Linked DNA regions of Paludisphaera borealis. The protein of the gene in region 1 binds, or shares a complex with, the protein of each later gene. Links are inferred from orthologs where the notes say so. Each region holds a gene or a part of one and is shown in the gene's direction. Other genes may lie near its edges. The genes, in order: hisF and hisH.

Region 1 (11,447 bases):
GTAGGCGTAGATCATCGAGGTCGTCGCGGCGGTCGCCAGCGCCGCCGCGACGACGACGGCCGCGCCGGCGCCCGCCGGGTTGCGGCGGCACCACCGCCAGCTTCGTTCGATCCGGCCGGATCGGCGGGCGAGGATCGGTCGGCCCGCGACGAACCGCCTCAGATCCTCCGCCAACTGGCCGGCGGTTGCGTACCGCTCGCCAGGCGTGTTGGCGAGCGCCTTCATGACGATCGTTTCCAGGTCGCGCGGGAATCGACGGTCGAGGTGCCGAGGCGGCGTCGGGCTGCCGTTCAGCAGGCGATCGATCAGCCTGACTCGGTCCGGCTCGTCGAACGCCGGCCGGAACGTCAGAAGCTCGTACAACGTCGCCCCCAGGGCGAAGACGTCGCTCCGGGGGTCGGACCAGCCGCTGAACCGCTCCGGCGCCATGTACCGCAAGGTCCCGACGACGTCGCCGGTCCGCGTCAACTCGTCGCCGTCTTGAATCTTGGCCAGCCCGAAGTCGGTGACCCAGACGTGTCCGTTCGCGTCCATCAGCAGGTTGGACGGTTTGATGTCGCGGTGGAGGACGCCCTGCCGGTGAGCGTATTCGAGAGCCTCGGCCACCTGGACGCCGAGCCACGCCACGCTGTCGAAGTAGCGGGCCTCGATCCGTGGAGACGGACTGGTTCGGACGATCGGCGCGATCGGGGTCTCCGATCGCGCCTCGCTTGCGGAGTCCGCGACCGGGGTCGACTGGGGGTGGAACCGGCCGTGGTAAAGGTCCCGGGCCAGACCGCTCGAAAGCTCTTGGTCGGTCGGCGGATCGGCGGCGATGGGCTTGCGCCGCTGCCGACGGACTTCGCGGAGCACCAGGTCAAGCCCGAGCCCATCGATGAACTGCATGGTGAAGAAATGGAGGCCGTCGTGCTCGCCGAGCCCGTACACGGGCACGATGTGGGCGTGCTGCAACCGCGCGGCGGCGAGGGCCTCGCGGCGGAACCGCTCAAGGCCGGTCGTGTCGCTGGGGTGCTGGAAGGTGATGGTTTTCAAGGCCACGTGGCGGCCCAACGATTCCTGGACCGCCTCGTACACGACTCCCATGCCCCCCGACCCGACGGGGCGAATCAGGACGTAGTCGCCCAGCCGCTGGGGCATCCGAGCGAGCGCCGCGGATCGACCGGACGGAGGGCCGGCCTCGCTTTCGAGGCCCAGTTCCTCCATCGCCAGCATGGCCGGGATGAGCGAGCGGAGCCGCTCGGCGTGGTCGGGGTGCTCGCCGACGAATTGGGTCAACGACGGCCGTTCGCCCCCTCGATGTTTGTCGAGGAATTCGTCGATCAGGATCTCGAACGGGTCGAGGTCGGCGGACGGCTCGCTCATCGCGTCAACTCTCCGAGCCGTCGCCGGCGGGATTCATGATCTGCTTCAGCTTCTCGAGCGCGCGGAGATACCGCTTGCCGGCCGCGGCCTCGGAAATTCCGAGCACCGTCGCGATCTCGGCGCGGCTCAACTGCTCGAAATGCCGCAGCGCCAGCACCTCGCGATCGATCGGCGCCATGCCGTCGAGGGCGATGCGGAGCCGTTCCCTCGTCTCGGCGCGGATCGCGGCTTCGCTGGGGCGGGCGCCGTGGTCCACGAAATGAGCGGCCAACGCGGCCGACGAGGCTTCGGGAAACGCGCCCGGACGGAACGACGCCTCCTGGTCGACGCCTCTCATCCGGACGCCCAGATGGCGGCGGTGCAACGTCACCACCTTCTGGCCCGTGAGGAATCGGAGCCACAGGAAGAAGGGCATCGTGGGAGAGCGCAGATAAGACGGCAGTCGCGTCGAGGCCTCCAGGTACGCCTCCTGGATCACATCCGATGGGTCGATCCGCTTTTTGAGCCTCGGATCGAGCCGCGCGGCGATCATCCGGCGGAGCCGGTCGCGATGCCGGACCAGAAGCTCCTCAAGCACCTGAGGATCGCCCTGGGCCGCCTGTTCGAGCAACTTGTTCGTCTCACTCGAATTGCAGGTCATGGATGTTTCCACCAGGGTTTCAAGACCGCATCCCCCTCGCGCGCGAACCCCTAACAAGCATGAAACCGCGCAAACGCCCCCGCGCGGGACATCGATCACGAAAATTATGAGCCGAATCCGGGGCGGACCGGGGCCGCTCGGGCACCATCTCCGATCGAATTGTCCCGTCGGCGACGATTCGCGCGGTTCAAGGAAGTAAGGTGCGGTCTGAATCCCAGCGGTCTTGTGGAATCATTCGCCATGCTCCAATCATACAACGGCCGTGAGATGGAATCATGGACCCGCCAGACGGCTTTCCCCGGGACGGGACGCATTGTCCTGGTCCAGGGCGCGGCGACCGCCCTGATCGTCCTCCTCGTCGCGGCGATGACGTGGGCGGCCTGGTTGAGCGCCGATTCGACTCGACCCGATGAAGGGGGGGCGACCTACGAGTATCCCGGCGCGGGCATGATCGTCCGTTCCGAGACGCTGCACCTCTGGCTGCCCGATACGCTCGGTGAGTTGGCGAGTCCTCAGGTCCAGCGCGAGGTCATGCGGGATTTCGAGGGCTTTCGACGATTCCTCGAGCACCGAGGCCAGCAGAGGATCCGCATCGCGGTGACCTACCGAGCTTATCAGGTCAACGGCGGCTGGACTGACATCACGCTCGTCCGTCGCCCCTACGACGAGCTGAGCTATTTTCAGGAGCTCTCGGCCATCCTGGCCGGCGCCGGCGGAGAGCCCGACCACAACGCCGCGGACCGCCTTGGCGCTTTGGTTCAACTCGTCCCCGAAGAACTGCTGAGTCGCGAGCCGTCGGCGATGGGCGCCGGGATGCGACGGATCGTCGATTAGCCCGACCTCAGTCCACGGCCGCCGTCGTGGCGAAAGGCCGTTCGCGACTCGCCGATTCGCCGCCGATCACCGGCGTCGACCTCTTCCGCAGCCGTCGCAAGAGTGGGCGCTGGACGAATTCGGACCAGGTCAGGGCGGCGGCGAGAGTGACGATCACGAGAGCCGCGAGCTGGCCCGTCGTGCCGGTCGATCCTCGGAAGACGGCCAACGCGAACCCGAGACCGACCGGCATCTGCAACGCGAACAGGCCGAAGCCGGCGTCGGCCAGGCGGTCTTGCCAGGAGCCGGAAAGCTGGCGGCTGAGGAACCCCTTCCCGGCGGCGAGGTCGGCCAGGACGACGAGCGTCAGCGGAGCCAGGAGGCCGTGACGGAGCAAGACGTACGGCACGGGCGCGAAGGCCAGAATTCCGAGGATCGCCGCCGCCGCCAGGTCGCCGCGCGCGATTCCCGACTTCGGCCCGTCTGCCGGTTCGTTCGTCCTCAGAACGACGAGCCGGCCGAGGACCACGCCGGCCAGGAACTGGGGGAGCCAGACGAGCGGATCGAAACGAAGGACGTTGAGCCAGAACCCGCCGAGCGTGATGGCCGTGGCGTTCCAGGCGTCGCCGTAAGGGTCGACGATCATGTACGCGCACGCCGGGGCGATCGAAGCGGCGAGCAACCCGCCGAGCATCCTGCGCAGCGCCGGAGCTTCGAAGCCCGCGATCCATCGACTGAAGCCCGGGAACACGAGATAGAGCGGCACGAAAGCCGAAAGCGCCCACGCCGGGGCGTTCCAGGCGATCGCGTACGACGGGAACCACGACTGGATCAAGGTCAGGTTCGTGGCGACCATCGCCGCCATGTCGCCCGGGGTCGTCGGCTTCGCCGTGATCGGCAACAACGCAGGAGCCGGTGCCAGCAGGATCAGCGAAAGCAGATAAAGCGGATACAACCGGAACACCCGCCCGACCCAGAATGCGCGGTCGGAAACCTTGGGCCGGCCGTCGGGACGAAGATACGCATAAGCCAGCAGAAACCCCGATAGCTGGAAGAACACCCCCGTCGAGATGAAACCTTGACTCAGAATCCGCGACACCGGCGTCGGCAGCCGATCCAGGATTTCAAACGTCATCAGCCCGGCGCGATGCGCCTGCATGATGTGGAAAACGTAGATGTGCAAGCAGGCGACGAGCCTCAGCCCCGAGATCGCCGTGAGCCGCGGGCGCGAGGTCGAGGTTGAACCGGGCCGGGCGTCGGGAACGAAGTGCGTTTTCATGAAACCAAGCGGCCTTGTCAGGTCAGCACGAGTGCAGCCCCGCGCGGCGGGGAACCGGAAGCCGGCGAGCACGCGTCCCGCGACGCCGACGCTCTATTGATTCCGTCGCCGCCGGGAAGGGTCAAGGGCAATGTTACGTGAGTCGATCGATTTGGTGTGGTATCAAGCTGCGCCGGTCGTCGCGGCGAGGGAGCGTCGGAAGGCCGGGGAGGGGGGAATGAGATCTTTCAGCGAGCCACTAGGATCGACGGAAGGAGTGTTATAGAATACCTCGACGTCCTCTTGCAGGATTCGGTCGTAACTGTACGTGACAGGATCGGTTCGGGCGCGGCTCGCGGGGTTCCTCCGACGGCGTCCCGAGAGGGGCTCTGCATGCTGTCGAAGCGGATCATCCCGTGCCTGGACGTGAACCAGGGCCGCGTGGTCAAGGGGACGAACTTCCTCAACCTGCGCGACGCGGGCGACCCGGTCGAGGTCGCGCGGCGGTACGACGCCGAGGGGGCCGACGAGTTGGTCTTCCTGGACATCACGGCGAGCCACGAGGAACGCGAGATCCTCATGGACGTGGTGCGTCGGACGTCGGAGGTCTGCTTCATGCCACTGACGGTGGGAGGCGGGATCAGGACCCTGGACGACGTCCGGGCGCTTTTGAAGGCGGGCGCCGACAAGGTTTCGATCAATTCGGCGGCGGTGCGCAACCCCGACCTGATCCACCGGGCGGCGCGACGGTTCGGCAGCCAGTGCATCGTGGTGAACATCGATCCCAAGCGGGTGCGGCGCGACGGCCGCGAGGTCTGGGAGGTGCACATCAACGGCGGCCGGATCGCGACGGGCCTGGAGGCGGTCGCCTGGGCGGTCGAGGTCGAGCGGCTGGGCGCCGGCGAGATCGTCCTGACCAGCATGGACGCCGACGGCACCAAGAACGGTTATGATCTGGAGATGACCCGCGCGGTGGTTGACGCCGTCGAGGTGCCGGTGGTGGCGTCGGGCGGAGCGGGGAGCCCCGAGCACCTGCGGGCCGTTCTGGCCGAGGCCGGCGCGAGCGCGGCACTGGCGGCGAGCATCTTCCACTATCGCGAGTATTCGATCCCGGAGACCAAAGACTATCTGGCCGCCCGCGGCGTCGCGGTCCGGCGGCCCCGACCCGCCTCGGCGGCGGGCTGACGACGGACGGTCCGAGGCCGCGACGACCTGGCTTTCGTTCCGCCGTTGAAGTCCGCGAACCGCCCGACGCCCGGCGGAAAAACCCACTGGAACAGACCTCGCCGCGATCCATCCTCAACGATCATTTTCGCATCCCGAGGAGAGCCTGCCGATGTCGACCGCCACTGACTCCAGCGCCATTGAACCCAACGTCGAGGTCGCCCCCACCGAGCCCGAGGCGAACAAGCTGTTCCGGATGTGCATCAAGTACAAGGGCTCGGACCTGCACCTGAAGGTCGGGATGCCGCCGTCGATGCGGCTCGCGGGCGTCCTGCGGCAAATGCAGCTCCCGCCGCTGACGGCGTCGGACATGGAACGGCTGATGTACCCCCTGCTCACCCCTCGCCAGCGGGGGATTCTCGACGAGGAAGGGGGCGCCGACTTCGCCCACATCATCTACGACGGCGACACCGAGACCCGGTTCCGCGTCAACCTGTTCAAGCAGCGCGGTCGGCTCAGCCTGGTGGCCCGCCGGGTCAACAACAAGATCCCGACGTTCGAAGACCTCCACCTGCCGGCGGTCCTGGCCGAGATCACCCAGTACGACCAGGGGATCATCATCCTGGCCGGCGTGACCGGGTCGGGCAAGAGCACGACGATCGCCTCGATGCTCCAGTACGTCAACCAGCGCGAGCGGATGCACATCGTGACGATCGAGGACCCGATCGAGTACACGTTCAAGGACGACAAGTCGATCATCAACCAGCGCGAGATCGGCATCGACGTCCTCAACTGGGACATCGCGCTGAAGCACGCGGTGCGGCAGGACCCGGACATCATCCTGGTGGGCGAGATGCGCGACAGGGAGACGTTCAGCGCGGCCATGCACGCGGCCGAGACGGGGCACCTCGTGTTCGGCACGATCCACGCCGGCACGGCGCCCTCGACGATCAGCCGTCTGCTCGACTTGTTTCCGCGCGAGATGCACGCGCCGCTCCGCCAGTCGCTGGCGTTCAACCTCAAGGCGGTCGTCGCCCAGAAGCTGTTGCCGACCACCAAGGAATGGGCCGACAAGGGAGTCGGGCGGGTGCCGACCAACGAGATCATGCGGATCAATCCGACGGTCAAGAAGCTGATCCTCAGCGAAGAGGACACCAAGCTCGGCGATGCGATCCGGATCGGCAAGGACGAGGGAATGCTCGACTTCACCGAGAGCCTGCGGCTGCTGGTCGTGGGTGAAAAGATCGAGCGCGCGACCGCCTTCGAAGTGGCTCCGAGCCCCGAGGCTTTGAAAATGGCGCTCAAGGGGATTACGATCAACCAACCTGGTATTCTCTAAGGGGCACGGCGTATCGATCCGAGGGCGTTCCGGCGGCCCCCCATCGCCGGGACGGCCGCGCGTGGCCTGGGGCGTCGCCAAGTGAGCGTCGTCCGGGGCTCGTTCCCCGATCTCGGCGAAGTCGGCCGAGTGGGGCGCCGGTCCGGTCGCGGCCTCCCACACCCGGGGGCCGATTCGTGTTTGGCCTGGGACATCGCACGCAAGAAAGGTCTTCAATGATTCGTCCGTTTCCGGTGCTCGCGACGTTCCTGATCGTGACGCTCGGCGTCGTTGCGGGGGCCGATGCGGCCGACGTCTTGACTCCGCTGTTCGCCCAGGCTCCCGCTGGCGATCCCGCTCCCTTCGTTTCCCCGCGCGGGCCGGGGTTCTACCTCAACCTGTTCAAGTTCATCCCGGTGGTCTTGATCTACCTGCTGTGGACCTGGACGACCGACTGGGTCGAGCACGACACCAAGAGGCTCAACAACCTCAAGTTCGCCACCTGGAACTGCGTGATCTTCTTCTCGGGCGTGCTCGGCATCGTGATGCTCTTCGCGATCCCGATCTATCCGGTCGGGCTGACGCTCCTGCTGCTGGCCTACCTCATTCCGATCCTGACGTACGTCTTCGTCCGCAACCAGACGGTCGCCGACGATCAGAAGGTGCTCACGCCTTACCACTTCGGCGAGGTAGCCAACAACATCCTGGCCTCGATGGGCACGCGGCCGTTGTTCAATCGCGACGTCACGACCATGGACCGCGCCGGCCCGCCGATCACGTTCGTGGGCAAGAGCGCCGGGATGGCCAAGGAAGACCCCAGCCGGGTCCGCCAGGCGGAGGAGTCGCGGTCGTTCATGGCGGCCAAGGAGCTGGTCTACGACGCCGTCTTGCGGCGAGCCTCCGACATCCACCTTGAGCCGACCTCCGAGCAGCTCTCGGTCCGCTACCGGATCGACGGCATCCTTCACGCCGCCGAGCCGTTCGACCGGCCGACGGGCGACGCGGTGGTCAACCTGATCAAGGTGCTCTGCGCGATGGACATCTCGGAGAAGCGCAAGCCTCAGGACGGCTCGTTCGGCGCCAAGCTCCAGAACCGCGACCTCGATTTCCGGGTCAGCACCTCGGGGTCGAAGGCCGGCGAGAAGTTGGTCATGCGAATCCTCGACAACACGTCGGCCGTGACCAAGATGGAAGACCTGGGCATGCGTCCCAAGCTGGTCGAGCAGGCGCGCAGCCTGGTGACCCAGCCCCACGGCATGTTCCTCTGCTGCGGCCCGACCGGGTCGGGCAAGTCGACCACGCTCTACGCCGCGTTGCGGGAGATCGACCGCTATCAGCGGAACATTATCACCGTCGAAGACCCGATCGAGTACCAGCTCGACAACGTCACCCAGATGGAGATCAACACCAAATCGGGCCAGACGTTCGCCACCAGCCTGCGGTCGATCTTGCGGCAAGACCCCGACGTCATCATGATCGGCGAAATCCGCGACCAGGAGACGGCGACGATCGCCTGCCAGGCGGCCAACACCGGCCACATGGTCTTCTCGACCGTCCACTCCAACGACGCGGTCACCGCCTTGTTCCGGCTGCTCGACCTCGGCGTCGAGCCGTTCATGATCGCCTCGGCTCTCACCGCGGTTCTCGGCCAGCGGCTCGTCCGGCTCCTCTGCGAAGGCTGCAAGGAGCCCTACAAGCCCAAGCCCGAGTTCCTCAAGAAGGCCAATCTGCCCGCCGACAAGGTCGACGTCTTCTACCGACGGCCGGAGAACCCCGAGCAGGTCTGCCCCCAGTGCGGCGGCACCGGCTACTTCGGACGGGCCGGCATCTTCGAGCTGCTGGTCATCACCGAGCCGATCCGCGACATGCTCCGCGAGAACCCGTCGCTGACCAAGATCAAGGCCGAGGCCCGCAAGAGCGGCATGATCTACCTCCAGGAAGACGGCCTCCGCCAGGTCATCCAGGGGCGGACTTCGATCGAGGAACTGCTCCGCGTCGTCAAATAACCGACGTCCCACGGCTGAAACGGTTCGTCATCCCCCAACCGTAGAACGAGATCCTTCCTATGTCCGTGCCACCAGCAGTCGTCGACCTGATCTTCGCGGCGTTGATCTTGTTCATGACCTACGTCGTTTCCAGCGAAGGCGCCTGGGGCGCGGCGCTCATGTTCTTCAACGTCGTCTTCGCCGGCATGATCGCGTTCAACTTCTACGAGCCGCTCGCCCAGTTGATCGATTCCACCGGCATCGGTTGGGGCTTCTCCGACACCCTCAGCATGATGCTGATCTTCTGCGTCTCGCTCTTGCTCCTGCGAATGATCACCGAGACCATCGCGCCGGCTCAGGTCCGCTTCCCGGCGGCCGTCTTCCACGTCACCCGGCTCATCTTCGCGCTGGGAACGGTGCTCGTCACGTTCTCGATCATCCTCCTGTCGTTCCACGCCGCGCCGATCCACAAGCAGATGTTCGGTTACATCACCTACGACCGCCGGCCGCCGTTCGGCCTGGGCCTCGACCACCACTGGCTGGGCTTCTTCCAGCACACGACCGGCGACATCTTCGCCCGCTACGGAGTCGGCGCGCGCGACCCCTACCGCTCGTACGGCAAGACCGCCGGCAATCAGCTCGTCCCGGTCCAGATCTTCGATCCCCGGGGCCGCTGGCTGCTCGACCGCCAGGAAGCCCGTCCATACGGTGAAGGGGCGATCCTCCGCGAAGAGGCGGGAACCGCCGCCGCCGCGCCCGGCGCGGGAGCCGCCGGCGGGCCGCCGGGCCGACCGCCGGGCGCGCCGAACTGAGCCGGTCCAGGCGGGATCGAATGGTCAGGGCTGGGAGGGGGGCGCCGCCGCCGTCGGCGGGCTCACCGCGCGGAGTTCGAGCAGCTCGAACTTCATCTGATTCTTGATCCCGACCGTTTGCTGCTGAATTCGATACACGGCGACCTGGCCCGAGTTCGTCTCGAACACGAACAGCGGCGCCCATCCCGCGCCGAAGGTTCCGAGCTGGCCGGTCGTCATCAGGAAGTGCGGGCGCGGGCCGTTGTCGACGTCGACCTTGAAATCGGTCACCAGGTCGCGCTCGGCGAACGGCTCCAGATATCGGGTCGAGTTGAGCGTCTGGCGGAACGTGGGGATCGTCGCCAGCAACTTGCCCGCCTTGTAATCCAGGTAGTACAGGGCGTCCTGGGGGATCTGGGTTTTGTTGCCCTCGTCGTAGCGGATCGCGATCGGTCCGGTGGTGACGGCCGACTCGCCCGACCGATCCCCGCCGCCCGCCCGAAGTTGCGGCGGTCGGCCGTTGGCGAGGGCCAGTCCCAGGGCCAGTCCCACGATCAGCATGAGCACATTCGCAAGGCGAGGACGCGACGAGTCCATGGCCGGTCGTCTCCGTTTCCCGTTGGTCGTCTTCTGATCCGCCGGGGACGCGCAGCCCGCCCCCGGGCCGCATTGTGCGAGCCTTCGCCCGGGCCGTCCAGCCCAACCCGTCTCGCGCCTCCAGCCCGTTTTCAAGTGGCGTCGGCGGCCGCGGGACCGAATAATATCGGAGGGCGTTCGTCTTTCCCTGATGAGCACCCGTGCATGCGTGTTCGGTTCCGCGATCCTCGCCACGACGCCCCGGGGACCCTGGCATGACGTCGACCCTTCTGCTCGCCGGCCTCGCCTTGACGCTTCAAGTTCCCTCGCCCACGGCGACGGCCGACCTCAGCGCCGAGCTTGGCAAGGCCTCGGCGGCGATTCAGACGCGCGAGGCCGTAGCGCTTCGCGCTCTCGCCGACCGCCTGCAAGTTCGGTCCGAGACCAAGGCGGCCGGCGCGGTCCGGGGCCTTCTGCCCGCGCCGCCGACCGGCGTGGCGACCCGCATCAAGCCTCTGCCCCCGGTCGTCGAGCCGCATGCCGGCCTGGCGAGCGTGCCAAGTCGCCCGGCCGAGACCAAGTCCAAGGCACCGGCCTCACCGTCGTCCGACTGGGAGAAGGAGCTGAAAGCGATCCGCTCGCAGTCGGTCAAGGATCTCCTCGACCTCGTGCGGAAGGCGGCCAAAGCCGACCCGCCGCACCTGGCCAAGGCGGGGCTCTACCTCCGCATGATCCTCGAACGCGACCCCGACCACGCTGAGGCTCGTCGGCTTCTCGGCTATGTTCCCTACGACGGCGGCTGGGCGCGGCCGTTCGCCGTCGACAAGCTCAAGAACGGCTTCGTCGCGCACCCGGTCTACGGCTGGATGCCCGCCGACTGGATCATGCACCTTGAGCTGGGGGAACTCCCCGCCCCGACGATCCGAGGCCAGAGCAAGACGACCTGGCTGCCGGCGGACGAGGCCGACAAGCTGCGGGCCGACTGGCGGCCCCCCTGGACGATCCGGACCGAGCATTTCGAGGTCCAGACCAACGTGCCGCTCGCCGAGGCGATCGTGTTCAGCCGCCGCTTGGAGGCGTTTTACGACGTCTTCTTCGCGTTGACGGCCGACGTCGTGGGCGAGAACCTTCACCTGGCGCAAAGGCTCCGTTCCCCCTCGCTGACCGGCGTCACAACCTATCAGCAGCACCGGATTCTCTACTTCGCCGACCACGACGAATACCTGCGCCGGGTTCGCACGGTCACGAACGACGACGTTTCCAACAGCCTGGGCTATTACGATCCTCCCAAGCCGGGCAAGGGGAACCGCGCGACGGCCTACTTCTTTCGCGACGTCGACGGCCAGCTTCCGGTGACGGCGACCCTCTATCACGAGGTCTCGCACCAGCTTCTGTTCGAGACGGCCGGCCGCAACGCCTACACCCGGAACGTGGGCAACTACTGGGTCTTCGAAGGGCTTGGCACCTACTTCGAGACCGTAGAGACCTTGCCCGACAAGTCGATCGAGGTCGGCGGGCTCGTCGGGGCGCGGCTTGAAGA
Region 2 (11,514 bases), 1.1 Mb from region 1 along the record:
GACTCTGATGGCGATGATCGGTTCGTTCCTGGGGTGGCAAGCCGCCGTGCTGACCTTTTTCCTGGCCCCGTTCTTCGGCCTGGCCCACGCCCTCTTCAAGTTGACGACCTACCTGCAAAAGCGGCTGCGAGGCGGCCAATTATCGAGCGCCGATCGCGAAATCCCTTTTGGGCCTTACCTGAGCATGGCCGCCGTCGCCCTGTTGCTTTCCTGGAACTGGCTCTGGCCGTTCTGGGCGGGGGACCTCTTCGAGATGTACCGCACCGTCTTCTGGCTGCTGCTCGGCGTCAAGGTCGGGCCGCCCCGCTGATCGGATCGGCGGTCCTGGCTTCGAAAGTCAGGGCGACGAGAGTAGGCGTTCAGGCTAGAATCCGCATGATCGCCCCGCCGAGGCTTGGGGCGGGTCGGCGACCCGAACCGAGGAGGTTGAGGACATGGCCTATCAATATAAACGTCGGCGGCCTTCCATCATCCGCAACTTCTGGGTGTATCGCCGTCTGATCGGCTCGGCCGTCCTCCTGGGCCTGATGCTCTGGTTCATCTGGGCCAACGGCGCCCCCGTGACGGTCGCCTTGCCCTTCCGACTCGGCATGTTCGACAGCACCGTCGGGGTGATCATCCTGCTGAGCGCCCTGTGCGGGTCGCTGGTGACGATTCTGGTCATGACGGTCTTTTTCGCTCTCCGGAGAATCCGGGGGCCGCAAAACCCCTCGGACCCGCAGAACGCCAAGATCCTCGACGAAGATCGCCCTCCAGCGGACTATGCTTCGAAAACCGAGGAAGGGTTTCCGAATTCCGGATGGTGAAATGACCGAAGATAGGACTAGATGCCATCTCCGATCCCGATTCCGATCCGTTGAAAGGATGTCGTGGACCGCGCAACGCCGCTGAACGCTGATCTGGTGAACGTCGCGAGCCCCCGGCTCGCCGCGTGGTCGCGCGCCCTCGGCTCGCCGCGGGGGGCGTTCGGGCCGGCGCGGCTTGGCTTGCTTGCGTGCGTGGCCGCCCTCGTCTCGTCGGGCTGTTCGGGTCGCACGTCGTACATCACCGGCGGCCCGTCGACGGGTCAGCTCAAGACCAGCCTCAGCCATCTGGAGTACGAGAACGACCAGCTCAAGACGCAGGTCGCCCGGCTGAAGGAAGAGAACCGGACGATGGAGGATCGGCTCGTCCAGGAGCAGATGCACACCGGCACGCTCACAGCCAAGCTCGACGACGCCCGCAACGCCATGCGGGATCGCGGTTTGGACGTCGACGAGGTTCCCGCCCATCCCCGGACGCTGCCCGCGGGCCGAAAGACCTCTAAACCGAGGAAGCCCCCCACCGCGCAGATCTCCACCGTGGACGACGACGACGATCCGCCGCCGCTCAAGATTGACGACGACCCGCGGCCGCGTTCCAGCTCCAGCCGCGCAAAGCCGCGCCCCAAGCGGCCCGCCGACGACTCGGTCTCCCTGAACATCGATGATGAGAACGTGAACTGGCTGCCGGTCGCCAATGGTGCCGACGCCAAGGCCCCCGCGAAGCGCTGAGGCGTCGCCCTCGGCGCATGCGGCGAACCGCTCCTGGGCCAGAGCGTGTCGGAGTTGCCGGGCGAGAAATCGGATTGGTACGATTGGTCGCAGAGCAGCCGGATTTTGAACACCGAGGGGCGGAATGATCTTCATCATCGACTACGGGATGGGCAACCTGAGAAGCGTGCAGAAGGCGATCGAGGCCGTGGGCCATTCCGCCGAGATCACCACCGACCCGGACCGGGTGCGCCAGGCCTCGCATGTCGTCCTTCCCGGCGTGGGCGCGTTCGCCGACGCCATGACCGAACTGCGGCGCACCGGAATGGACGAGGCCTTCACCGAGGCCGTCCGAGCCGGCAAGCCCTGCCTGGGAGTCTGCCTCGGGCTTCAGCTCCTGTTCACCACGAGCTTCGAGGACGGCGAGTTCCGGGGGCTTGGGCTGATTCCCGGCCGGGTCGTCCGGCTCAGGTCTCAGCCGGGTCTGAAGATCCCTCACATGGGCTGGAACACGCTCAAGATCCGCCGGCCGATCCCGCTCCTGGAGGGCGTCGGTCCCGAAGCGTCGGTCTACTTCGTCCACTCCTATCACGCCATCGCCGACCGCCCCGACGACGTCGCCGCCGAGACCGACTACCCCGGACCGATCACCGCGGTGGTCAACCACGAGAACCTCACCGCCTGCCAGTTCCACCCGGAAAAGAGCCAGCAGATCGGCCTGACGATGTACGCCAACTTCGCCCGGCGCTGAGCCGCCGCGAAGGCTGCTCTCGACCCCGCCGGATCGATCGAATCCGACCGACTCGTATTTTCGGCACGACCGCAACTCCATGTCGTAAACAGGCCCGTCCGTAGGGCGGTTCGAGGCATGCGATAACCGATGACAGGTGTGCCGCTTCCACCGACAGGGGCAAGGAGGGAGCGGCGACCTACGCAGGGTCGATGGATCGACCAGCGATCGGCCGCATGTTCGTCGGAGGAGTGGAGTTATGATCAGCCGCCAGCGCGGCCGCCGCCTCCGTCCGGGGGTCGAGCCCCTTGACGACCGCAGTCTGCCGTCCGGCTTCACACCGTCGCAGATCGCCGCCGCGTACGGGCTTGGGCCGATCACGTTGACCTCGCCGTCGGGCCAGGCCGTGGCGGGAGACGGCTCGGGGCAGACGATCGCCATCATCGGCGCGTTCCACAATCCGAATCTCCCGGCCGATCTCGGGGTATTCAGCCGGACGTTCGGCCTGCCCGACCCCAAGCTCACCGTCGTCAACCTGGCGGGTTCGCAAACCAACGCGGCGTGGGCGTCCGAGTCGGCGCTGGACGCCGAGTGGGCGCACGCTCTGGCACCGGGCGCGTCGATCCTCATGGTCGAAGCGAAATCCGATACCCAGACCGACCTGATGGAGGCCGTGAACGTCGCCCGGAATACGCCGGGGGTCGTCGCGGTCTCAATGAGCTGGGGCCTGCCGGAATCGGCCAGCCAGAAGTCCCTGGATCACCTGTTCACGACCCCGGCCGGACACACCGGGATCACGTTCGTCGCGGCCAGCGGCGACGGCGGGGCCGGGAAAGGCGCGGTCTACCCGGCCAGCTCGCCGAACGTCCTGGGCGTGGGAGGAACCACGCTGACCCTCGACGCCTCGGGCGGGTATCAGTCGGAAGCGATCTGGGCCGACAGCGGCACCGGCGTCAGCCGGATCACCGCCGAGCCGAGCTATCAACGGTCGCTCCAGAAGACCGGCGGCAAGAGCGTCCCCGACGTCTCGTTCCTCAGCGATCCCGAGACCGGCGTCCAGGTCTACTCGACGCCTCCTGGCGCGACGACGGGCTCGTGGCAGGTCGTCGCCGGCACGAGCCTCGGCACGCCGGCGTGGGCGGCGATCGTCGCGATCGTCGCGCAGGGACGCGCCCTCGACGGCAAACCGGGCCTCGACGGCGGCTCGCAGACTTTGCCCTTGCTGTACGGCCTGCCAAGTTCCAGCTTCAACCAGGTCGCGTCGGGACGCGTCGGGAGCCTGGCGGCCGGCCTGGGGACGCCTCGGGGGGATGCGGTGATTCGCGGGCTGATCTCGATCGCCTCGGTGAGCACCGACCTGACATCGACGACGCAGACGCCGCAGACGCAGACGCAGACGCCTCCCGTCGCACCCGCCCGCCCCGTCCTCGCCGCGAAGGGCCCGAAGAAGGTCGTGATTGTTCGGCGCAAGGCGGCGAGCCAGCCGCGGCCCCATCTGGCGGCCGCGCGCTGGAGCCGGCTGATCGCCCAGACGACGGCTCGAAAAGCGGCGGCGGCCGCCTCGCGATAGCCTCGCTCGGTGCTTGCGACGACTTGCAGCGACGGCTACAGTGGGGGAATTGAATTCCTGTCCGTTGTTTCGGTGAAGATCCATGCAAGTTATCCCGGCCATCGATCTGCGGGGAGGCCTGTGCGTGCGTCTCCGCCAGGGTGATTACGATCGCGAGACCGTGTTCGGCGACGACCCCGCGGCAATGGCGGCCCGCTGGGAATCGGAAGGCGCGACCCGCATCCACCTGGTCGATCTCGACGGCGCGAAGGCCGGCAGTCCCGTCAACGTCGATTCCGTCCGCGCGATCATCCGCGCCGTGTCAGTCCCCTGTCAGCTCGGCGGCGGCGTCCGCGACGAGCGCACCATCGCCGCATGGCTCGACGCCGGCATCGAACGGGTGATCGTTGGCACGCAGGCGCTCCGCGATCCCGAATGGTTCCGGACCATGGCCGAGACCTTTCCCGGCCGCCTGATCCTGGGCCTCGACGCGCGCGACGGCCGGGTCGCGACCGACGGCTGGCTGGAGACGTCGAACGTCACGGCGCCGCTGCTGGCGGAGCAGTTCGACGACCTGCCGCTGGCGGCCATCATCTACACCGACATCGCGCGCGACGGCACGCTCGAAGGGCCGAATCTGGAGTCGACCGGCGCGCTTTGCCGGCACGTGAAGACGCCGGTCATCGCCTCGGGAGGCGTGGGCGGACTCGTCGACATCGAGCGCCTGGCGACGCTGCCGGTGGTCGGTTGCATCGTCGGCCGGGCTCTGTACGAGGGCAATTTCTCGCTGACGGAAGCCGTGGCGAGGGCGGGCGGCTCGCCTTCCCGTTCCTGATCAGTCCGTCCGGATCGTCGAGTCGTTCTTCTCATCTCGCTCCGCGGTTCCGCTCAAATCTCGATCTCCTTCGTCGCTTCCCCGTCTCCGAACCGGGAAAGGAGGACCTTCCGCGCTTGTTCGTGCCTTCGTGCGTACACATGAACCTCAATCACGAGGATAACATCCATGACCACGACGTATCATATTGCGGACATCCGGAACGTCGCCCTCGCTGGACATGGGGCGTCGGGGAAGACCAGCCTCGCCGACGCCCTTTTATTCGCCGCAGGCGCCACGCAGCGCAAAGGATCGGTCGACGACGGAACGAGCACGCTGGATTACGACGACGAAGAAAAACGCAGACATTTCACGATCGACTGCCACCTCGGCCACCTCGCCTGGAACGACAAGCAAGTCCACCTGATCGACTCCCCCGGCTACCCCGACTTCATCGGCAACGCCCTGAGCGCTCTGGCCGCCGTTGAGAACGTCGTGCTGGCGGTCTCGGGACCGGCCGGCATCGAGGTCAACACCCGGCGGCTGTTCAACGAGGCTCGGCGGCTGAGCCTCGGCCGATTCATCGCCATCACCAAGATGGACGCCGACAACGTCGACTACCGCTCCGACCTGGAAGCGATCCGCGAAACCTTCGGTAATTCGTGCGTGCCGTTCAACGTGCCGATCGGCCAGGGGGCGAGCTTCTCAGGCGTGATCGACGTCCTCCAGACCCACGACGACGACCCGGCCGACTGCCCCTTGGCCCCCAGCGAAGCCTACCAGATGCTCGTCGAGCAGATCGTCGAGACCGACGAAGACCTCATGACGCGCTATCTCGAAGGCGAATCGATCGACGTCGAAGAGCTGCGCAAGGCCGCGCACGACGCCATCGCCGCGGGCAAGCTGGTGCCGATCCTCTGCGTCTGCACTCGCAAGGATCTCGGCGTGAAGGAGCTGCTCGACCTGATCACGACCTGTGGCCTGAGCCCCAGCGACGTCCATCGGTTCGGTACGCGCGGCGACGACGGCGACGCCTCCGACGAGGAGATCCTCCCCGCCGAGGACGGCACCCTGGTGGCCCAGGTGTTCAAGACCTCCAACGACCAGTTCATGGGCAAGCTCAGCTTTCTGCGCATCCTCTCCGGCCGGATCACGCCCGACACCAACCTCGTCAACCTCCGCAGCGGCAAGACCGGCAAGGCGGGGCACGTCTACGTTCTGCAAGGCAAGGCCCAGGAAGAGGTCTCCGAAGCGATCGCCGGCGACATCGTGGCGATCGCCAAGTTCGACGACCTCCACGTTTCCGACACGGTCAGCAACGTCGGCGGCAACACGTCTGTCCGCCAGCTCAAGGTTTCGCCGATCAAGTTCCCCGCCCCCATGGTCCCCCGCGCCGTCGTGCCGAAGGCCCGCGAGGACGAGTCCAAGATCTCCGCGGGACTGGCCAAGATCGCCGACGAGGACCCGACCTTCACCATCCGTCGCGACGCCCAGACGCACGAGCTGGTGATCTCGGGGATGAGCGACCTGCACCTCGACGTCATCCAGCAGCGACTCAAGAACCGCTACAAATTGGAGATGACGACGCACATCCCGCACGTGCCCTACCTCGAAACGATCACGACGCCGGCCGAGGCCGACTACCGCCACAAGAAGCAGACCGGCGGTCGCGGCCAGTTCGCCGAGGTCCACCTCCGCGTCCGCCCGGTCGAGCGCGGCAAGGGCTTCACGTTCACCGACGCGGTCAAGGGGGGAACGATTCCCAACCAGTACATCCCGGCCGTCGAGAAGGGGGTCCGCGAACGGCTCGACCGGGGGGCGGTTTCGGGCAACCAGGTCGTCGACGTCGAGGTCGAGGTCTACTTCGGCAAGGACCACCCGGTCGACAGTTCGGAACAAGCCTTCAAGACGGCCGCCGACCACGCGTTCCGCCGGGCGTTCGAGAAGGCGAATCCCGTCTTGCTCGAACCGATCGTGTCGGTCGAGGTCACTGTTCCGTCGGCCCATTTCGGCGACATCTCGGCCGACATGTCGACCCGCCGGGGACACATCACCGGGATGGAAACCCTGTCCGCCGGCCAGCAGACCATCCAGGCGGTCGTCCCGCTGGCCGAAATGCTCTCGTACGCGTCCACCCTCAAGAGCATGACCTCGGGACACGGCTCGTACACCATGGAGATGCACGGCTACGAGGCCGTTCCGCCCAACATCCAGCAGCAAATCGTCGACCGCTATCAGCGAAGCCGCGCGGGCGTCGAGGAAGAATGAGCCGACACGACGGGCCGCATGGCAGCCAGCGCGGCCCGTCGTCCCTCCAGCTCAAATGCGGATTTGTCTTTTCAGCGCATCCACTTCGTCCTGATTCTCGGCGATGGACCAATCGTCCAGGAGCGCCAGATACCGGTATCGCACGGCTTGGAAGACGTGGAAGAAGCCGGACAGGTGGAGCTTACGGCAGTCTGAGCTGTCGCAGGAGCAAGACCATTCCCATTCGGTGTCGACGTCCCGACGCCGAGGCAATGCCGCGGCCGCAATGCGGACCGCGCCGGTCATGTCGAGTCCGCTGCTTTCTTCACGATGGTATCGGCTGGACCAAGGAGTCGTCCATCTTCCGACCGAAGCTCCAACCTGCGGACGGGCAGCCCCCCCTCGCGGTCAACCAGCACCGAGTGGGTCTCGCCAGGCTCGTAAAAGGACTCTTCGCCCCACTGCCTCAGTCCGACCACCACATGGAAGAGCCCGCGCCCTCGCGGCGTCAGAACGTACTCCTGGTACACGCTACCGTCGGACGCAGGCGCAAGCTCCAGGATTCCGTGGGCGGTCAACGCGCGCAAACGGGCTGTTAGAATGTTCTTCGCGACGCCCAAACTCTTCTGAAACTCGCCAAAACGGCGCAAGCCGTCGAATGCGTCGCGGATGATCAAGAGCGACCACCAATCGCCAATCGCGTCCAGAGACCTGGCGACGGGGCACTCCGCTCCTTCAAGACTCGTCCGCTTAACCATTTCGCCCTCCTATGAACGGCCAGGCCACACGTGACCGCCGTCACGACGCCATAGGGCCGCCGCCCGACTGCCCGACAATTCTGGTTGCATTATAAAACCAAATTCGCTAGAGTTCAAGCGGTTTCATTATGCAACCATTTTGCAGAGGAGAGCCGATGATGTCGGTCGAGAACGTTCAGAGGTTGACCACCGGCGGGGATGTCGGGGAGCCTGTGCAATCGGCGTGCGGGAGGAGCGACAGGGCTGAATCCGCCGCGGCTCCATCGGTGCCAGGTCCGTTGGTGTTTCTCTTTGCGATCGCCGCCGGGTTGAGCGTCGCCAACGTCTACTATGCGCATCAGTTGTTAGACGCCGTCGCGCGCGAATTCCGGATCAGTGATGGTTCCGTAGGGATCGTCGTGACCGCCGCACAGTCAGGATATGCGTTGGGATTGCTCTTGCTGACGCCGTTGGGTGATCTGCTGAACCGCCGCCGACTGATCATCGGTCAGTTGCTGGCGTCCGTGCTGGCGCTCGTCGCAGTGGCCTTCGCTCCGAATATCGGGGTGCTGCTGGCGGGTATGGCGACGGTCGGGTTTCTCGCCGTCGTGGTGCAGACGCTGGTTGCGTTCGCGGCGACCTTGGCTGCCAGCGAAGAGCGCGGACGCGTGGTCGGCTCGGTAACGAGCGGCGTGGTGCTCGGCATTCTGCTGGCGCGAGTCGTGGCCGGGTTTTTGGTGGATCTCGCCGGCTGGCGAGCGGTCTACCTCACTTCCGCGATCTTCACGTTGATCATGGCCGGTGCGCTGTTCCGGGTTCTGCCGGAACATGAACGCGTGGGCCTGTCGCCGTCGTATCCACGTCTGCTGCGTTCGGTGTTCGTCCTGTTCGTCGAGGAGCCGATTCTGCGCATCCGCGCCGGGATCGCGATGCTGATTTTCGCTGCGTTCAGCGCCTTCTGGACTTCCCTGGTGCTCCACCTCAGCGCGCCGCCGTTGTCACTCTCGCATACCACGACCGGGATGTTCGGCCTCGCGGGGGTGGCGGGAGCGCTCGCGGCGGGAAGGGCGGGTCGCCTTGCCGACCGTGGGTTGGCGAACTGGACGACCGGCGTCGGTCTGACCTTGTTGCTAGCGTCGTGGATGCTGATCGGCCTCACGCAACAGTGGATCTCCGCGCTGATCGTCGGCGTAATCCTCCTGGATCTGGCGATTCAGGCGGTGCACGTCACGAACCAGAGCCTGATCTTCACCGTCCGACCGGACGCGCGCAGTCGGCTCGTCGCCGGTTACATGGTCTTTTATTCCATCGGCAGCGGTCTGGGTTCGATCAGCTCGACCGCCGCGTATGCGTGGGCGGGCTGGACTGGCGTGTGCCTGCTCGGAGCGTTCTACAGCGCCCTCGCTCTCGCATTCTGGGCGCTCACCATGCGATGGGCACCTGGAGCGTCGACGTCGGACTCCAGCTCTCGCCTCATGCTCGGCGCTTGCCTTGAGGGGTGAAGGGCATGGGCCGGCGGAGGCAATACTCGTCCAAGCCTCCGTTGGGTGGAGCAAGTCAGAACCACGACATCAGGTGCTTTTCGAGGAACGGCGGCGGGGTGGACTTGAGAACGAGCAGGATGCCGATGACCGTCATGATAAACTGAAGGGCCGCCGCGATCCACGCGATGAGCTGGTTCGTCTTGCGGAAGTAATAGTTCCCGCGCGTCTCCTGTTCCCCGTTGATGATATGCTGACCGCGGCCGATGGTCGCCCCGCCGACCGCGAAATGCACCACGGCGCAGAGCAAGACGCTGAACAGCAGCATGCCGCATCCGAAATGCTGGTGCGGCAGTCCCTCGCCTTTCAGCTCTTGAAAGGCGATCGCGCCAAAGGCGACGAGAGTTCCCGTGTCCGAGCCTCGGATGATCTCCTCATTGCCGTAACGGAGCAGGTCGTAGCCCCAGTTGTCCGGCAGTTCTTGCTTATTGCGAGGAAAGCTATTCATGATGGAGCACGAACCGAACGAGGATCGGGAGGACGACGAAAAGTCTACGCGGCCCGCAGAACCACACCAGTCTATCACTTGCCTACGACGGCTGCCCGGCGGGCTTCGCTTTTTCGGGACTGAATCGGCCTGAGCGCTTCGTAAAGCTCGATCCCCGCTGATTGCGCAGGCTGACCGTCCAGGCGACCACCAGGATCATCACCCGCGTCGCCTTGCCACGCGCGCGCTTTGAACGCGACAGCGGCGAACCCAGCGCCTCGGGCCCGACCAGGCCGACGGCGGCGGCGAGTTCCGGCGACTTCGGTCCGGCGGTCGCAACCAGCGCCCTCAGATCGCCCGCGACTTCAACGCCCGCCCCGCGCGCCGCGGCGGCCACCTGGATCGGGGCCTTCCGACCCGAGAGCAAGATCGCCAGAATCTCCTCCAGGCTCCGACCGCCGTTCGCTCCGGTCTTGCCAGCCATCTTCGAGAACGACCCGTTCTTCCCGATTCCCTGCCCGAGAGCCCCGGGGAAATTGGGTATCAAGCCCTTCGGTGGAGGCGCGGACGACGTTCCTCGGCCCTTGGACGACGACGAACTGAGGAAATCGAGCGCCGTGATCAAGGAACTCGACAGCGGCTGGCTGACCGGCGGCGCGGCCTGATGCGCCGCCGGCGTGGGCGTCGCCACGATCGGCGGGGCGTTCACCAGCACGCTGAGCCGGGCCGAGGCCGACGCCCCCGCGAGGTCGACGACCGTGACGACGACCTGATAGGAGCCGGACCTCGCGAACGCGTGGGTGGCGAAGTAGTCGCGGAAGGTCAGCCCGCTTCCGAAGTCCGTCGAGGTCTGATCGCCCCAGTCGACCGATACGTGGAACCGATCGAGGAATCCCGGGTCGTGGAACGTCGCCAGCAGCAGGCCCGACTGATTGACGTCGATCGTGGCGGGGAACTGAACGTCGTCGAATATGGGCGCGACGTCTCCGACGTTCACGAGGAAGCTCGACGTTCCCCGCATGCCCAGCGCGTCGGTCACCTCGACCGTGGCCTGATAGACGCCGTGAACGCCGAACACACGCGTCACTGCGCCCAGGTCGCCGGGACGGTCGACGGTAAATGCCTGCTCGTCGGCGCCGTCGCTCCAGGTGACGTGGACCGTCCAGGGCGAATCGGCGCCGGGATCGGTGAAGCGACCCAGCGCCAGCGTCGCCTGACTCCCCTCAAGGGCCACCTGATCGCCGGGCGACGTCACGGTGGGCGCGACGTTCGCGACGTCGACCCCGAACGTGGCCTGATTGAACAAGCCGCCGCTGTCGGCGACCTGAATCGAGACCGCGTACCGACCCGGAACGGCGTAAGTATGCGTCAGGTTTCCCAGCGAGCCTTGCCGGCTCGTCTGGTAGACCTGGGATTCGGCAACGTCTCCCCAGTTCACGACGAACGTCCAGGGGGTGTCTTGCCCGGGGTCGGTGAAGCTCCCCAATGCGAAGCTCGCGGTGGTCCCCTCGACGGCCTTCTGATCGCCGGGCGACGTCACGGTCGGGGCGATGTTCGCCACATCGACGAGGAACAAAACCGAGTCGGCCAGGCCGTTCGCGGCGGTCACGCGGACGTTGACCGTGAACACCCCCGCGCGGGGAAAGGCGTGGCCGAGCGAATTCAGAAGGCCAGGCTGCGAGGTCGTGAACGTCTGCGCGGCCGAGTCGTCGCCCCAATCGACCTGAACCGTCCAGGACGCGTTCCGGCTCGCATCGCTGAAACTCCCCAGAGCGATCGGAGTGGATTGGCCCTCGACGGCCTTCTGATCGCCGGGCGACGCCAGCGTCGGGGCCACGCTCTGCGCGACGACCTGGAACCAGGCCGCGCCACTCAGTCCCAGGCCGTTCAGGTCGACGACCGACACGGCGACGGAATACGTCCCGGCCTGAGCGTAGAGGTGGGAGAGCGAGCCGAGA

The links.
Region 2: the proteins of hisF (region 1) and hisH are in contact, whole or in part, in a crystal structure (PDB 6RU0), measured with the Thermotoga maritima proteins. The link is inferred for Paludisphaera borealis from one-to-one orthologs. Residues at the interface, in WP_004080486.1 of Thermotoga maritima: Met1, Leu2, Ala3, Arg5, Ser40, Glu41, Asp45, Glu46, Ala70, Glu71, Ile73, Asp74, Ile75, Pro76, Phe77, Asp98, Lys99, Ser122, Gln123, Glu161, Thr195, Leu196, Asn247, Arg249, Glu251; in WP_004080484.1 of Thermotoga maritima: Asn15, Arg18, Arg22, Arg117, Leu118, Pro119, His120, Met121, Gly122, Trp123, Asn124, Asn134, Gly135, Tyr136, Tyr138, Val140, Tyr158, Glu180, Lys181, Ser182, Ser183, Lys184, Ile185.

Annotation. Positions count from the first base shown.
Region 1 is NZ_CP019082.1:5,225,918-5,237,364, forward strand. The notes cover bases 3,552-6,362. They hold hisF (imidazole glycerol phosphate synthase subunit HisF), read left to right. Parts: upstream 3,552-4,466; coding sequence 4,467-5,258; downstream 5,259-6,362. Other genes in these bases: BSF38_RS20155 (acyltransferase family protein), read right to left, coding at 3,552-4,094; BSF38_RS20165 (type IV pilus twitching motility protein PilT), read left to right, coding at 5,410-6,362. Also shown: BSF38_RS20140 (serine/threonine-protein kinase), read right to left, coding at 1-1,362; BSF38_RS20145 (sigma-70 family RNA polymerase sigma factor), read right to left, coding at 1,367-2,002; BSF38_RS20150 (HAD family hydrolase), read left to right, coding at 2,243-2,836; more of BSF38_RS20155, read right to left, coding at 2,844-3,551; more of BSF38_RS20165, read left to right, coding at 6,363-6,576; BSF38_RS20170 (GspE/PulE family protein), read left to right, coding at 6,792-8,561; BSF38_RS20175 (CvpA family protein), read left to right, coding at 8,621-9,352; BSF38_RS20180 (hypothetical protein), read right to left, coding at 9,377-9,928; BSF38_RS20185 (DUF1570 domain-containing protein), read left to right, coding at 10,183-11,447.
Region 2 is NZ_CP019082.1:6,321,586-6,333,099, forward strand. What follows is about bases 582-3,459. They hold hisH (imidazole glycerol phosphate synthase subunit HisH), read left to right. Parts: upstream 582-1,656; coding sequence 1,657-2,262; downstream 2,263-3,459. Other genes in these bases: BSF38_RS24420 (hypothetical protein), read left to right, coding at 582-806; BSF38_RS24425 (hypothetical protein), read left to right, coding at 870-1,532; BSF38_RS24435 (S53 family peptidase), read left to right, coding at 2,501-3,459. Outside these bases: BSF38_RS24415 (prepilin peptidase), read left to right, coding at 1-310; more of BSF38_RS24420, read left to right, coding at 435-581; more of BSF38_RS24435, read left to right, coding at 3,460-3,811; hisA (1-(5-phosphoribosyl)-5-[(5-phosphoribosylamino)methylideneamino]imidazole-4-carboxamide isomerase), read left to right, coding at 3,894-4,625; fusA (elongation factor G), read left to right, coding at 4,794-6,872; BSF38_RS31525 (hypothetical protein), read left to right, coding at 6,891-7,067; BSF38_RS24455 (winged helix-turn-helix transcriptional regulator), read right to left, coding at 7,154-7,609; BSF38_RS24460 (MFS transporter), read left to right, coding at 7,768-9,090; BSF38_RS24465 (hypothetical protein), read right to left, coding at 9,146-9,577; BSF38_RS24470 (PKD domain-containing protein), read right to left, coding at 9,660-11,514. UniProt on the Escherichia coli protein: IGPS catalyzes the conversion of PRFAR and glutamine to IGP, AICAR and glutamate. The HisH subunit catalyzes the hydrolysis of glutamine to glutamate and ammonia as part of the synthesis of IGP and AICAR.